Regions from separate parts of the Arthrobacter sp. Y3221157 genome, predicted to be linked through region 1. Evidence: predicted binding sites of a transcription regulator. Region 1 holds the regulator's gene; the other holds the start of a gene.
What was found. Region 1 encodes HspR, which represses chaperone genes until heat shock. Its sites were predicted from a motif close to AAGTTGAGTCNNNNNGACTCAACTT; they were not measured.

Region 1 (6,985 bases):
ATCATGCGCACCTGGCCCCTTTGACCGCTGCGATTTTCGGACTGACCCCGCGTGAGCTGCAGGTCGCGGAGCTTGTTGTGCGAGGGCATGCCACCCAGCGGATGGCCCACTTGCTGGGCATTTCGCCCTACACCGCACAGGAACACCTGCGGCACATCTTCGGCAAGGTGGGTGTCGCGAGCCGCGGGGAACTCGTTGCTGCCCTTTTCCTTGAGTAAGCAAAGTTGAGCGTAGTCGACTCAACTCTGCTTGACATCATCGGAGCCCTGAGTAAGGTTGAGTGCAGAACGCTCAATTAGCGGGCGCCAGCAAGTTTCCAAGGAAAGAAGGAAGCAACACAATGTCACGTGCAGTAGGTATCGACCTCGGAACCACCAACTCCGTCGTCTCCGTTCTCGAAGGTGGCGAGCCCACCGTTATTGCCAACGCCGAGGGTGGCCGCACCACGCCGTCCGTGGTTGCATTCTCCAAGTCCGGCGAAGTCCTGGTTGGCGAAATCGCAAAGCGCCAGGCGGTCAACAACATCGAACGCACCATCTCGTCGGTCAAGCGCCACATGGGCACCGACTGGACCAAGGCGATCGATGAGAAGAAGTACACGCCGCAGGAAATCTCCGCGCGTATCCTCATGAAGCTGAAGAACGACGCCGAGTCCTACCTGGGCGAAAAGGTCACCGACGCTGTGATCACCGTTCCCGCCTACTTCAACGACGCCGAGCGCCAGGCCACCAAGGAAGCCGGCGAAATCGCCGGCCTCAACGTCCTGCGCATCGTCAACGAGCCCACCGCCGCGGCCCTCGCCTACGGCCTGGACAAGGGCAAGGAAGACGAACTCATCCTGGTCTTCGACCTCGGTGGCGGTACGTTTGACGTCTCCCTGCTGGAAGTCGGCAAGGACGAAGACAACTTCTCCACCATCCAGGTCCGCGCCACCGCCGGCGACAACCGCCTCGGCGGCGACGACTGGGACCAGCGCGTGGTTGACTACCTGCTGAACCAGCTCAAGGTCAAGGGCATCGACCTCTCCAAGGACAAGATCGCCCTGCAGCGCCTCCGCGAAGCTGCCGAGCAGGCCAAGAAGGAACTGTCCTCCTCCACCAGCACCAACGTCTCCCTCCAGTACCTGTCCGTCACCCCCGACGGCCCGGTCCACCTGGATGAGCAGCTGACCCGCGCCAAGTTCCAGGACCTCACCAAGGACCTGCTGGAGCGCACCAAGAAGCCGTTCCACGACGTCATCAAGGAAGCCGGCATAAAGCTGACCGACATCAACCACATCGTGCTGGTCGGTGGCTCCACCCGTATGCCGGCTGTCTACGAACTGGTCAAGGAACTGGCGGGCGGCAAGGAACCGAACAAGGGTGTCAACCCGGACGAGGTCGTGGCCGTTGGTGCAGCCCTGCAGGCCGGTGTGCTGAAGGGTGAGCGCAAGGACGTCCTCCTGATCGACGTCACCCCGCTGTCCCTCGGCATCGAAACCAAGGGTGGCGTGATGACGCACCTGATCGAGCGCAACACCGCCATCCCCACCAAGCGGTCCGAGACCTTCACCACGGCAGACGACAACCAGCCGTCCGTGGCCATCCAGGTCTTCCAGGGCGAGCGTGAGTTCACCCGCGACAACAAGCCGCTGGGCACCTTCGAACTGACCGGCATCGCCCCAGCACCGCGCGGCATCCCGCAGATCGAGGTCACCTTCGACATCGACGCGAACGGCATCGTCCACGTCTCCGCGAAGGACAAGGGCACCGGCAAGGAACAGTCCATGACCATCACCGGCGGCACCGCGCTCTCCAAGGAAGACATCGACCGCATGGTCCGTGACGCCGAGGAGCACGCAGCCGAGGACAAGGCCCGCCGCGAGGCCACCGACACCCGCAACACGGCCGAGCAGCTCGCCTACTCCGTGGACAAGCTCATCGCCGACAACGCGGACAAGCTCCCGGAAGAGGTCAAGACCGAGGTCCAGACCGACGTCGACGACCTCAAGAAGGCCCTCGAAGGCACCGACGATGCCGCTGTGAAGGCTGCGTTCGAGAAGCTGCAGGCTTCCCAGACCAAGCTCGGCGAGGCCATCTACTCCCAGGCCGGTTCGCCCAACGGCGCCACCGGTGCCGCAGGAGCAGCAGGTCCGGAAGGGTCCAAGGCCGACGAGGACATCGTCGACGCCGAGATCATCGACGAAGACGAAGCGAAGAAGTAAACCATGCCGCACCACGGTAACGAGGAAGAGCACAACTCATCCGCGGGCCAGCAGGGCGGCGCCTCCGAACCGGTCATCCGGGACAACCGCAAGGTTGACCCGGTGACCGGCCAGGCACGGCACCCCGAGGGCAGCCAGTCCGCCCCCGAAGCCGGCGCCCAGGATTCCGACGGCGACGCACTGGCCCAGGCGGAGGAAATCCTCAACGGCATTGAGGTGCCCGCCGAGGAATCCGTGGCCCAGGGGGTTTCGGCAGGCTCAGCCGGCAACGCGGAGGCGGTCGAACTGAAGAACGACCTCCTCCGCCTGCAGGCCGAGTATGTCAACTACCGCAAGCGCGTGGAACGCGACCGCGCCGTGGCAGGGGAGATGGCCGTCATCGGCGTCCTGAACTCCCTGCTTCCGGTCCTGGACGACGTCGACGCCGCGCGGCAGCACGGAGACCTGACCGACGGTCCCTTCGCCGCGATCGCCACGAAGCTGGAGAACGCGCTGAAGACCTACGGCCTGGTCCGCATCGACGAAACCGGCGTGGAGTTCGACCCCACCATCCACGAGGCCCTGATCCAGCAGCCCGGCGAGGACATCGAGGTTGACACCGTCAGCCAGGTGCTCCGGTCTGGCTACAAGTCAGGAGAACGCGTCCTCCGCGCAGCCCAGGTCATCGTCGCGGTCCCGGCGTAGTCGGGGTACTTCCGGCGCTACGCCGGGACCGCGCCGAACGGATAAGGGGCCCTCGGCCAGATCCTTACGTGCCACTCCCGGGCCCCCTCATCCGTCCGTCGCTCAGCGTTCGTCTCGCCTAAGGTGGGAGCAAGCGAAGCGCAGCTGGATAGGGGGCCGCGGCGTGGCGGGCACCGCGGAGCGGGCACGGCCCCCTATCCAGCGGAGCGTTGCCCGGCCGCGCACGTAGGTTTGAACAAGAAAGGAAACGCCATTGGCTAGCCAGGATTGGGTGGACAAGGACTTTTATAAGATCCTTGGTGTTGCCAAGGACGCTTCCGACGCCGATATCAAGAAGGCTTACCGGAAGCTGGCCCGAGAGCACCACCCTGATACCAACTCGGGGAACACCGCTTCCGAGAAGAAGTTCAAGGACATCTCCGAGGCGTACTCGGTGCTGTCCGATCCCGAGGAACGCCAGCAGTATGACGCCATCCGTGCCATGGGTGGCGGTGCCCGGTTTGCTCCGGGCAGCGCCGGCGCGGGCAACGGCGGGTTTGAGGACCTGTTCGGCGGCCTCTTCACCGGCAACACGGGACGGCATGCGGGCGGGTTCAACCCCTCCGCCGGCGGGATTCCGCCCGAGTTCGCCGACCTTTTTGGTGGCGGCTTCGGCCAGACCGGCTTCCAGCGGACCCCGCAGAAGGGCGCGGACCGTACCGCCTCCACCAGCATTTCCTTCGCCGGTTCCATCCGCGGCACCACCATCGGCCTGCGGGAACCCGGCGGTGAAGTGATCGACGTCCGGGTTCCGGCCGGTATCAAGGACGGCCAGAAGGTGCGCGTGCGCGGCAAGGGCCAGCCCGGTGCCGCCGGCAACGGCGACCTGGTGGTGTCCGTCTCGGTCCAGCCGCACCCGTTTTACACGCGCGACGGCGACAACCTGCGGATCCACGTCCCCGTCACCTTCCCGGAAGCTGCGCTTGGCGCCGACATCGAGGTGCCCACCATCGACGGCGACAAGGTGCGGGTCCGTGTTCCGGCCGGGACGCCGTCGGGCCGTACCCTGCGGGTGAAGGGCAAAGGCGTGAAGACCTCGAAGGTGACCGGCGACCTGCTGGTGACCATCGACGTCGCGGTACCGAAGAACCTGAATAAGGAAGCCGAAGCCGCGGTCAAGGCCTTTGCCGACGCCACAGCCGGTGCGGACGTCCGCGAGGGCCTGGCCGCCAAGGCCCGGCTCTAGCAGCGGAGGTGTTCGGTGGACATCAATGCGGACCAGCCCATCTTCGTGATTTCGGTGGCGGCCGAGCTGGCGGATATGCACCCGCAGACCCTGCGGCAGTACGACCGGCTGGGCATCGTCAAGCCCAGCCGCGCGCCGGGGAAGTCCCGCCGGTACTCGCAGCGGGACGTCAACATGCTGCGGGAGGTGCAGCGGCTGTCCCAGGAAGGCGTTTCGCTGGAGGGGATCAAGCGCATCCTGGAGCTCGAAAACCAGGTAGCCGCCCTGCAACGGCGCGTCTCTGAACTGACTGAGGAACTGGGCCGCCGGCCGCAGCCGTTCGACTCCCGCATTTTCGCCGCCGGCGCCGCCGGGGACGTGGTGACCCTGGCACGCGGCCAGCGCCCCAGGCCCAGGTCGCAGGCCGTGGTGCTGTGGCGGCCGCGGGCCATCGGACAGTAGATAAGTACTAGGCTGCAGACCCGGGCCGAAATTCGAGTACCCACTACTCGTGCCCCGTCCGCCCCCGGAAACTTCAATAGAACCACCGCTGGATCAGCAGTGGTTCCTAAGTTTCTGGGGGTTTTTGATGTGTGGTTCTCAGCTTAAGGCCCGGCCGTGAGCCCGGGGATGGAGTCGGTGGCCGCGTTCAGCGGCTCGGTTCCCGGCCAGGTCCTGCTGGCCGTCGGGCAGACCATCGTGGTGGTATGCGTGTGCTTCGACATGGTGCGCGCCCTGTCGGTTCCGCGGTCGCACCGGCGGTACGTCGCCAGCACCGTGTTCCGGACCCTGGCCGTCCCGTCCATCATCGCCAACGGCCTCACCGTGCTGATCGCCCTGGTGGTGGCGTCCTGGGTGGACGTGGTCATGGGCATGTTCGTGCTGGTGGCCATCATCTTCCGGCTGCACCATGACAAGGACGAGGACAACTGGTGGAAGGGCAAGGGCAAGAAGCTGGCCCGCTGGGCCCGCCGGCAGTTGGCCGGCCGCACCTCCACCGCCCCGGCCATGGGGTAGCGGCATCACCCAAAAGCCCGGGAGCCCCGCACACCGGGTGGCATGCGGGGCTCCCGTCTCCAACGCTTCCTAGCCGTTGATGACCTGGGGAACGCCGAGGTGCTTGAGGCCTTCGACGCCGAATTCGAGGCCGTAGCCGGACTGCTTGGCGCCGCCGAAGGGGATGCGGGGGTCCACCGCGCCATGCCGGTTGATCCACACGGTGCCGGCCTGGATCCGGGTGGCCACCTCGCGGGCAGCATTGAGGTCTGAGGACCAGACCGAGGCGCCGAGGCCCACGTCGAGGGCGTTGGCCTTTTCCACTGCTTCATCAATGGTGCTGTAGCGGATGATCGGAAGGGCGGGGCCGAACTGTTCCTCGGCCACGAGCGGGTTGTCGTTGTCGATGTCCGCCACCAGGGTGGTGGGGTAGAAGTAGCCGGGCTGGTTGGGGTCCGGGTTGCCGCCCAGGAGGACGCGTGCTCCGGAAGCCTTGGCTGCCTCCACAAGGTTCGCGACGACGTCGTACTGTGCCTTGTTCTGCAGCGGGCCCAGGACGTTGTTCTCGTCCAGCCCGTTGCCCATGGGCATGGCCTTGGCCACGCTGGTGAGTTCCCCGCAGACGGCGTCGTAGATGTCGTCGTGGACGTAGAGGCGCTTGAGGGCGGCGCAGGTCTGCCCGGTGTTCAGGAACGCGCCCCAGAAGATGTCCTCGGCGATGGCCTTGGGATCGGCGTCGGGCAGGACGATGCCGGCGTCGTTGCCGCCGAGTTCCAGGGTGAGGCGCTTGACCGTGTCCGCGGAGGATTTAATGATGGCGCGGCCGGCGGCGGTGGAACCGGTGAACATGATTTTGCCGATGGCGGGGTGGTCGGTCAGCCGGGCGCCGACTTCGCGGCCGCAGGAGACCACGGAGAGGATTCCTTCGGGGAGTTCCTCGTTGAGGACTTTGACCAGGGCCAGGACGGAGAGCGGGGTGTTGCCGGACGGTTTGACGACGACGGTGTTGCCCATGCGCAGGGCGGGGGCGATCTGCCAGATGGCGATCATCATGGGCCAGTTCCAGGGGCCGATGGCCGCGACGACGCCGATGGGCTTGTAGTGCAGTTCGGCGCGGGTCTCGCCGTCGTCCACGATGGTTTCCGGTTCCAGCGGCAGGCCGGCGGTGGCGCGGAGCCAGGCCACGCAGGCGCCCACTTCGAAGCGTGCGTTGGGCCCGTTGAGGGGTTTGCCCTGCTCGCGGGAGAGCAGCTGGGCGAGTTCCTCGGCGGAGCGTTCGACGGCGTCGGCTGCTTTCAGGAGCGCGGCGGACCTTGCCTCGTGGCCCAGCGCCGCCCATGCTGGCTGCGTCTCGACGGCGGTGGCGACGGCCTGCTCCAGGAACTCGAGGTCATGGATGGGGGCCTCGCCCACGGCTTCGCCCGTGGCGGGGTTCAGGATGGTCCGGCTGGGACCGGACGTGGGCGTGATGGACGCCAGGAGCGCATCGTAGGTTTCCAAGGGATACTCCACTTCGAGTAGGCAAGGACGCCAGCCGGGCGGCGTAGCGGGCTACCCCCAGTGTGGGTTACCGGCCCGGCTCCGCTCTTGTCTTTTCGCGCAGAACCCTTGGCTTGGGAGGAACGGGTTGCGTTTGTTGGCTCTTCTTCAACGTCCGTTTGGTGTGAGGAGGCGCTCCACGCTTGGCCAGCCAGAAGTGCCAGGTTGGACTTTAGGAGTTTCTTGAGGGCATGTCAGAAAAGCCGAACTGCGTCAGAATCTGACACCTTTCAGCTACTGTCTGACGTCAGGTTGGGGTGTGCTTCAACCTGCACGCTGTAACAAGGGGTCTACTTGCAGTTGCTGCAATCGCATTCAGGTGAATTGCAGCTACGTGAGCGGCAGCGCCTATGATGCCC
Region 2 (6,985 bases), on a different contig from region 1:
GCAGGCGCAGCGGGTTGCCGTGGCACGCGCTCTCGCCGCCGAACCCGCCCTCCTCCTGCTGGACGAACCGCTGGCCGCGCTGGACATCCACTCCGCCCCGATGCTGCGCCGCATGCTGAAACGGGTCCTTGCCGGCCGGCAGGCCATCATCGTCACGCACGATGTCCTGGACGCGCTGATGCTCGCGGACCGGGTGGCCATCCTGGAAGGCGGCCGCATCGTGGAGGAAGGCCCCACGCGGCAGGTGCTCGAACGGCCCAGGAGCTCCTTCGCGGCCGGCCTGGCCGGGCTGAACTTCGTGCCGGGCACGCTGACGGGCAATGGGGTCAGGACCAGCCAGGGCCGGGAGGTTTACGGGCACCTGGAGGACGCCGGCCAGGTGCGGGGGACCGGCCGGCCCGGCGTGGCTGTGTTTCCGCCGTCGGCCGTGTCGGTGTTCGTGACCGACGCGCACGGCAGCCCCCGCAACTACTTTGCCGTCGCCATCACTGACCTGGAGCCCCATGGCGACCAGGTCAGGGTCCGGGCCGGTGGAATGGCGGCGGACATCACGCCCGCTGCCTCGGCGGACCTGGGGCTGGTTCCCGGCATGACGGTGCACTTCGTGGTCAAGGCAGCCGAGGTGTCCGTCTACGAGGCCTGAGTATTTGTCCAGATATGGCGACTTCCAAAGGCTGAAAGCAGCCGTATCTGGACAAAAACTCTCTAGAGTGGGGAGCCAGGCCGGGCTACATGCCCGGCAGGTCCAGGGACTCGTACACCTGGATGCTGGCCCCCGGCATCATGAGGTGCGGGTGGCCGTCCAGCAGGGCTTCGGCTCCGGCGAGGTCCTCGGCCTGCAGGATGCCGTAGCCCGCCACCCCGGTGGTGGCTTCAGAGGACCCTGTGGAAGTGATTTCCTTGCCGGTGCCGAGCGGATTGCCCATGTCCACGATGCCGTCGCCCGCGCGCCCGGCCCACTCCATCCAGGCCTTCATGCCTTCCTGTGCAGCTTCGGGCGTGCTCTCGGCCATCTGGGCCTGGGCCGACTGCGGGGCGATATAGAGAACAACAAACTTCTTCATGTCCTGTCCCGTCTCGAGTGCGCCGGCGGAACCGTCCTCCCCGGTCACACGCCCGATCCTAGGGGCACCATGCTTCCCAAGGGAACAGCGGAACCGAATTGCGCTGCGGGAAAACTGATGGCCGCAACAGGAAATAAACTGTCCCAAAGCAAAGTTGAGCGTAGTACACTCAACCTGAAAACTGCCCCTGAAAGGAGCTCTCTTTGGACGTCAAATTCACTACCAAGAGCCAGGAGGCTCTTTCGGCTGCGGCCATGAACGCCTCCACGGCAGGCAACCCGCAGGTGGAGCCCGCGCATCTGCTCAAGGCGCTGATGGACCAGCGCGAAGGTGTTGCCGTTGCGTTGCTGCGCGCCACCGGTGCTGACCCGGACGCGGTCAGCGTCCAGGCCAGTAGCGCCATCAAGGCGCTGCCCGCCACCTCCGGCGGTTCCAGCCAGCAGGCGCAGCTCTCCCGCCCTGCCCTGCAGGCCATCCAGAACGCCAAGGAGGAAGCCGACCGGCTGGGCGACACGTTCGTCTCCACCGAGGTCCTCCTCCTGGGCCTTGCGGGCGGAAACGACGCAGCAGCCCGGGTGCTGCGCGACGCCGGTGCCTCCCGTGAGGCGCTGCTCGCCGCCCTGCCGGGTGTCCGCGGCGACCGCAAGGTGGACAGCCCGGACCCGGAGAACACTTTCCAGGCACTTGAGAAGTACGGCGCGGACCTCACGGCCATGGCCCGTGCCGGCAAGCTGGACCCGGTGATTGGCCGCGACTCCGAAATCCGGCGCGTGGTCCAGGTCCTGAGCCGCCGGACCAAGAACAACCCTGTGCTGATCGGTGAACCCGGGGTGGGCAAGACCGCCGTCGTGGAAGGGCTGGCGCAGCGGATGGTGGCGGGCGACGTCCCGGAAAGCCTGCGCGGCAAGACGCTGATCTCGCTGGACCTTGGCTCCATGGTTGCCGGTGCGAAGTACCGCGGCGAATTCGAAGAGCGGCTGAAGGCGGTCCTCGAGGAGATCAAGGGCTCCGAGGGCCAGATCGTCACCTTCATCGATGAGATCCACACCGTTGTCGGTGCCGGTGCCACCGGTGATTCCTCCATGGACGCGGGCAACATGCTCAAGCCCATGCTGGCCCGCGGTGAGCTGCGGCTGATCGGTGCCACCACCCTGGATGAGTACCGCGAAAACATCGAGAAGGATGCCGCACTCGAGCGCCGGTTCCAGCAGGTCTATGTTGGCGAGCCCAGCGTGGAAGACACCATCGGTATCCTCCGCGGCCTGAAGGAGCGCTACGAGGCGCACCACAAGGTCTCCATCGCGGACTCCGCCCTGGTGGCCGCAGCCACGCTGTCCAACCGCTACATCTCGGGACGCCAACTGCCGGACAAGGCCATTGACCTGGTGGACGAGGCCGCGTCCCGGCTGCGCATGGAAATTGACTCCGCCCCGGAGGAGATCGACCAGCTCCGGCGCCAGGTTGACCGGCTCACCATGGAGGAGCTCGCCCTGGAAGGCGAAACCGATGTTGCCTCCGTAGAACGCCTTGCGGCGCTCCGTGCGGACAAGGCGGACAAGGAAGAGGAGCTCGCCGCCCTGAACGCCCGCTGGGAAGCGGAAAAGGCAGGACTTAACCGGGTGGGTGACCTTAAAGCGAAGCTGGACGAACTCCGCAGTGCGGCTGACAAGGCCTACCGCGAAGGTGACCTGGAGACGACGTCGCGCATTCAGTACGGCGAAATCCCAGCCTTGGAGCGCGAGCTGAACGCCGCCGCGGAAGCCGAAGCTGCCGTCGCGGACAAGTCCGGACAGATGGTGGCCGAGGAAGTGACGGCCGAGGACATCGCCGAGGTGATTTCCGCCTGGACCGGCATCCCGGCGGGCCGCATGCTGCAGGGCGAAAGCCAGAAGCTGCTGCACATGGAGGAGGAGCTGGGCAGGCGGCTGATCGGCCAGGCCAAGGCCGTTGCAGCGGTGTCCGACGCCGTCCGGCGTGCCCGGGCCGGCATCAGCGACCCCAACCGGCCCACCGGCTCGTTCCTCTTCCTCGGTCCCACCGGCGTGGGCAAGACTGAACTGGCCAAGGCCCTGGCTGACTTCCTGTTCGACGACGAACGCGCCATGGTGCGCATCGACATGTCCGAGTACGGCGAGAAGCACTCCGTGGCACGGCTTGTGGGTGCGCCTCCGGGCTACGTGGGCTACGAGGAAGGCGGCCAGCTGACCGAGGCAGTGCGCCGCCGGCCGTACTCGGTGGTGCTGCTGGACGAGGTGGAGAAGGCCCACCCCGAAGTCTTCGACATCCTCCTGCAGGTGCTCGACGACGGCCGGCTCACCGATGGGCAGGGCCGTACCGTGGACTTCCGCAACGTCATTTTGGTGCTGACGTCCAACCTGGGGAGCCAGTTCCTGGTGGACCAGTCCCTGGCTGCCGAAGCCAAGCGGAACGCCGTCATGGCCACGGTCAATGCGTCCTTCAAGCCGGAGTTCCTGAACCGGCTGGATGAGGTGGTGCTGTTCGACGCGCTCAGTGTGGAGGAACTCTCGCGGATCGTGGACCTGCACGTTGCCGAACTGGGGCGCCGCCTGCACGAACGCAGGCTGAGCCTGGACGTCACCGACGCCGCCAAGGAGTGGCTCGCTATTTCCGGTTTCGACCCCGCCTACGGCGCCCGTCCGCTCCGCCGGCTGGTGCAGCGCGAGATCGGCGACCGGCTGGCCAAGGCCATCCTGGCCGGCGACATCAGCGACGGCGACACGGTGCTGGTGGATACCGCGGCCGACGCCGTAGAACCCTCCAGCGATGACGTCGACACGCTGACCGGTGCCCTGACTTCGGGCCTGTCCGTGCGGCGGAAGGGCTAACGGCTCCCACAGGCCCGGCTAAGCCGGGCCTGGCATAGGCAGGCGTGCTGCCGTGGCGGTGTTTCCGCTAGGGCAGCACGCTTGCGTTAATGACGTTGCCGCCGGGAGCGGTCACGTAGCAGTCCACCCTCCGGTCCCCGGAATCCCAGCTGGTGTTGCTCGGGAAGCTGCGCTGGAAGTTGAGCTGGTATTCATTGGCTGCAGGACCCAGCTTCGCTGCCTGGCATGCTTCCAGCGCCTTGGCCTTAAGTGTTTCGGCGCCGGGATAGTCCTCGGAATCCGGGTAGCGGAAGACAGCCACCAGCTGGGCGGAATGGGCGGCATCGCAGGGCACCACCTTGGAAGCCAGGGCTTCGGGGTCGAAGTCGGCAAAGCAATCGCCCAGCGCATACTCGCCGGGCTGGACGCCCTCACGCGGCAGGGGCAGCGGAGTTGCCCGCGGTGTGACGCTTGTCTCGAGGACGCCGGAATTGCCTCCGGCCTCTTCCGGGCCTGCACCGGAGTTCAGCCACATGGCGAGCCATACCAGGCCGCCGACCACCGCCAGGAGCACGACGGCGAACAGCACCTTCCACAGCGTCCGCTGCCTTGCCGGCGACATCTTGGGAGACGGTTGCGGTTCGGGCTCGGGCAGGGGCTGGGACCAAGCGACGGATGCCGGCGGCGGGGCGGACGCCGGGTTGGAGGGGGGTGCAGTGCTCTGGGCGGGAACCTTGGGGAGCCCGGCTGTGGGTGGCGAGGCGGGCTTCGGCGGGACGTCCTGGTTGTTCACGTGGGTGCATCCTCCTGCGGTCTGTCCGGGGTGGGCAGCCGGTCAGCCATCCAGTTTTCGGCAGTTGTTTAAGCGACTCTACCGAAGAAAAAAGCTGGAAACTCGCGGGCCGGGCGGGGGAATGGGAGCGCGGCGCGCGGTAGGGGGCCCTGGCTGGCAAGCAGGGGCCGCCGAAAGCATGTAATCTAGGTGTACGACAAATTGACCAAACATTCCGGGGCCTCACCATCGCCAAAGGTGACCACCTCCGGTCCAAGTACAAAAGGGGGTCACGCCATGGGGCGCGGCCGTCAAAAGGCAAAAGCTACTAAGCAGGCTCGGGATATCAAGTACTACTCCCCGAACACTGACTACTCGGCACTTCAGCGTGAGCTGACGGGCCCAAGCAGTCGTGCCACGAGCCATTACGCGAATGAACCGGTTGAGCCGGACTATTCGGCGTATGTGGATAAGTACGCGGATGATTTGGAAGAAGACGACGACGAGGTAGACACCCGTCGCATCGGCTAGTTGTCGCAAGCTGCCAGGACTTCAAGAGGGCAGCCCTGTGACGCCGCAGCACTAACGGAAACAGCACCTTATCCTGCCGTGCCGACCGGCGAAGCGCTTCTTTTTCGGAACCCGTATCCCGGCGGATACAGGTCCCGACATCACTTCGGAAGCCCGTTGCCTACACTCCTTGAGTGTGGGCAGCGGGCTTTTGCTGGCTCTCTCCGTAACCTTCGGGCTGCTGAATTTGCTATGGAAACGAGCGCCCCGCCCACCTTTCGGTGGCCGGGGCATACTCTGCTACTTCAAATACCAGTGAACAGCTGTGGGGCTAGTTGTCACTGATCGTGACGTCGTTCTTCTGGCCCTTCTGGTCGCAAACCACACGTTCCTGGCCACTTGCATCGACCTGGGTGGCGAGTACCACAACTGGGCCGACCTTTACGCCACAGATCTGGGCCGCGACGTTAGCCGCGACGGCGATGTTGACGTCGTTGAGGATCTCAACGTTTCCCACATTCACATTGACCAAGCCATCCTGGTCGACAATCTGCGGTTGGGCCTGGGCCGGGGCACCTATGGCGCCTACAAGGAAAAGTGATCCTGCTGCTGCTGCTGTGATTTTGCGCATTATGGACATTTTGTTGCTCCCTGATTATGACCGCTCTCCCCAAGTCATTACGATCTGCTGAATCGCGCCCAAGGCGTGTCAACATCGTGCAGAAGACGGTCGCTTTTGTACTTTCTTAGTATTCGCCAGTGGCGATAGGAAGCAGCCGGAAGTTCGGCATGCCGGCGCTTATCCGCCCGATCAAGGGCCAGCCTTGCTGGCCTAGAGAAGAACCCCCATACCGACTCCGGTACTGCAGTTCCATAGCTATCAGCCTAACGCTAAGCATACTTACATTCAAGAGACGGGAGTGGGCTGTCTCACTTTCGGGCCACGGACGCCTGCGCTTGGCACCAAGGGAACCCCGTGTAGCGTTGACGCCATGCCCACAGTTGACCGGTACCAGGACGGCGAACCGTGCTGGGCCGACCTCCAGACACCTGATGTTGCAGCAGCCAAAGATTTCTACAGCCGGGTATTCGGCTGGACGTACAGGGACTTTCCCACCCCGGATGGCCGCAGCTACTCGCGAGCGTTCGTGGGTGCGGACCTCGTCTCCGTCATTGCTCCGCAGAATCCCCGGCAGCAGGCCACCGGCGATCCCGCCCGGTGGAACCTGTACTTCGCAGCCTCGGATGCCGCCTCCCTGTTGCAGAATGCGGTGCACGCCGGCGGGGCGGTGGGGTTCGGACCCGAGGACGTGGGCGATTCCGGCGTCCTCGCCTTCCTGGCGCCGCCGGGCGGTGGAACCATGGGCATCTGGCAGGCCGGGAACCACCGCGGGAGCAGCCTGTCCAACGAGCCCGGTGCCCTGGCCTGGGCTGAACTGTCAACGCCCGAGCCGCAGGCCGCCGTCGGCTTCTTTCAGGAACTTTTCGGGCATGAGGTCACCGAGTACCCGCAGGACGACGGCGCGAGCTACAGCGCCCTGATGGCCGGGGGCAGGGAAGTGGCTGGCGTCCTCCCTGCCGGGCAAGGAGCGGCGGCCGAATGGCACATCTACTTTGCAGTGGCGGACCTTCGGGCGGCCGTCGATGCTGCGCTGGATGCAGGCGGCCAGGTCCTGGTGGAGCCGGCGGATGATCCCGTCGACGGGCCGGCCACCATCCGCGATCCGCAGGGCGGTGTCCTGAGCCTGGTCCAGGTTTCCGGTTAAACAAAGAGGGCTTGCCACCGCAGTGGGAAGCCCTCTCTGGATGTCAGG

Region 2: clpB (ATP-dependent chaperone ClpB) is a predicted target of HspR. The motif match lies at 1,216-1,240, and genes of this name have one in related genera.

Annotation. Positions count from the first base shown of each region.
Region 1 is NZ_JBNHFD010000091.1:1,166-8,150, reverse strand. Features, by position in the region: gene AC5RTT_RS17300 (helix-turn-helix transcriptional regulator) at 1-218, shown strand, start outside; gene dnaK (molecular chaperone DnaK) at 341-2,203, shown strand; gene AC5RTT_RS17290 (nucleotide exchange factor GrpE) at 2,207-2,887, shown strand; gene AC5RTT_RS17285 (DnaJ C-terminal domain-containing protein) at 3,141-4,112, shown strand; gene AC5RTT_RS17280 (heat shock protein transcriptional repressor HspR) at 4,128-4,553, shown strand; gene AC5RTT_RS17275 (hypothetical protein) at 4,722-5,108, shown strand; gene AC5RTT_RS17270 (aldehyde dehydrogenase family protein) at 5,178-6,587, opposite strand.
Region 2 is NZ_JBNHFD010000041.1:23,749-30,733, reverse strand. Features, by position in the region: partial or broken gene AC5RTT_RS12035 (TOBE domain-containing protein) at 1-643, shown strand, start outside; gene AC5RTT_RS12030 (hypothetical protein) at 729-1,112, opposite strand; gene clpB (ATP-dependent chaperone ClpB) at 1,268-3,910, shown strand; gene AC5RTT_RS12020 (septum formation family protein) at 3,978-4,682, opposite strand; gene AC5RTT_RS12015 (DUF3073 domain-containing protein) at 4,959-5,192, shown strand; gene AC5RTT_RS12010 (hypothetical protein) at 5,503-5,802, opposite strand; gene AC5RTT_RS12005 (VOC family protein) at 6,164-6,937, shown strand; gene purM (phosphoribosylformylglycinamidine cyclo-ligase) at 6,981-6,985, opposite strand, start outside.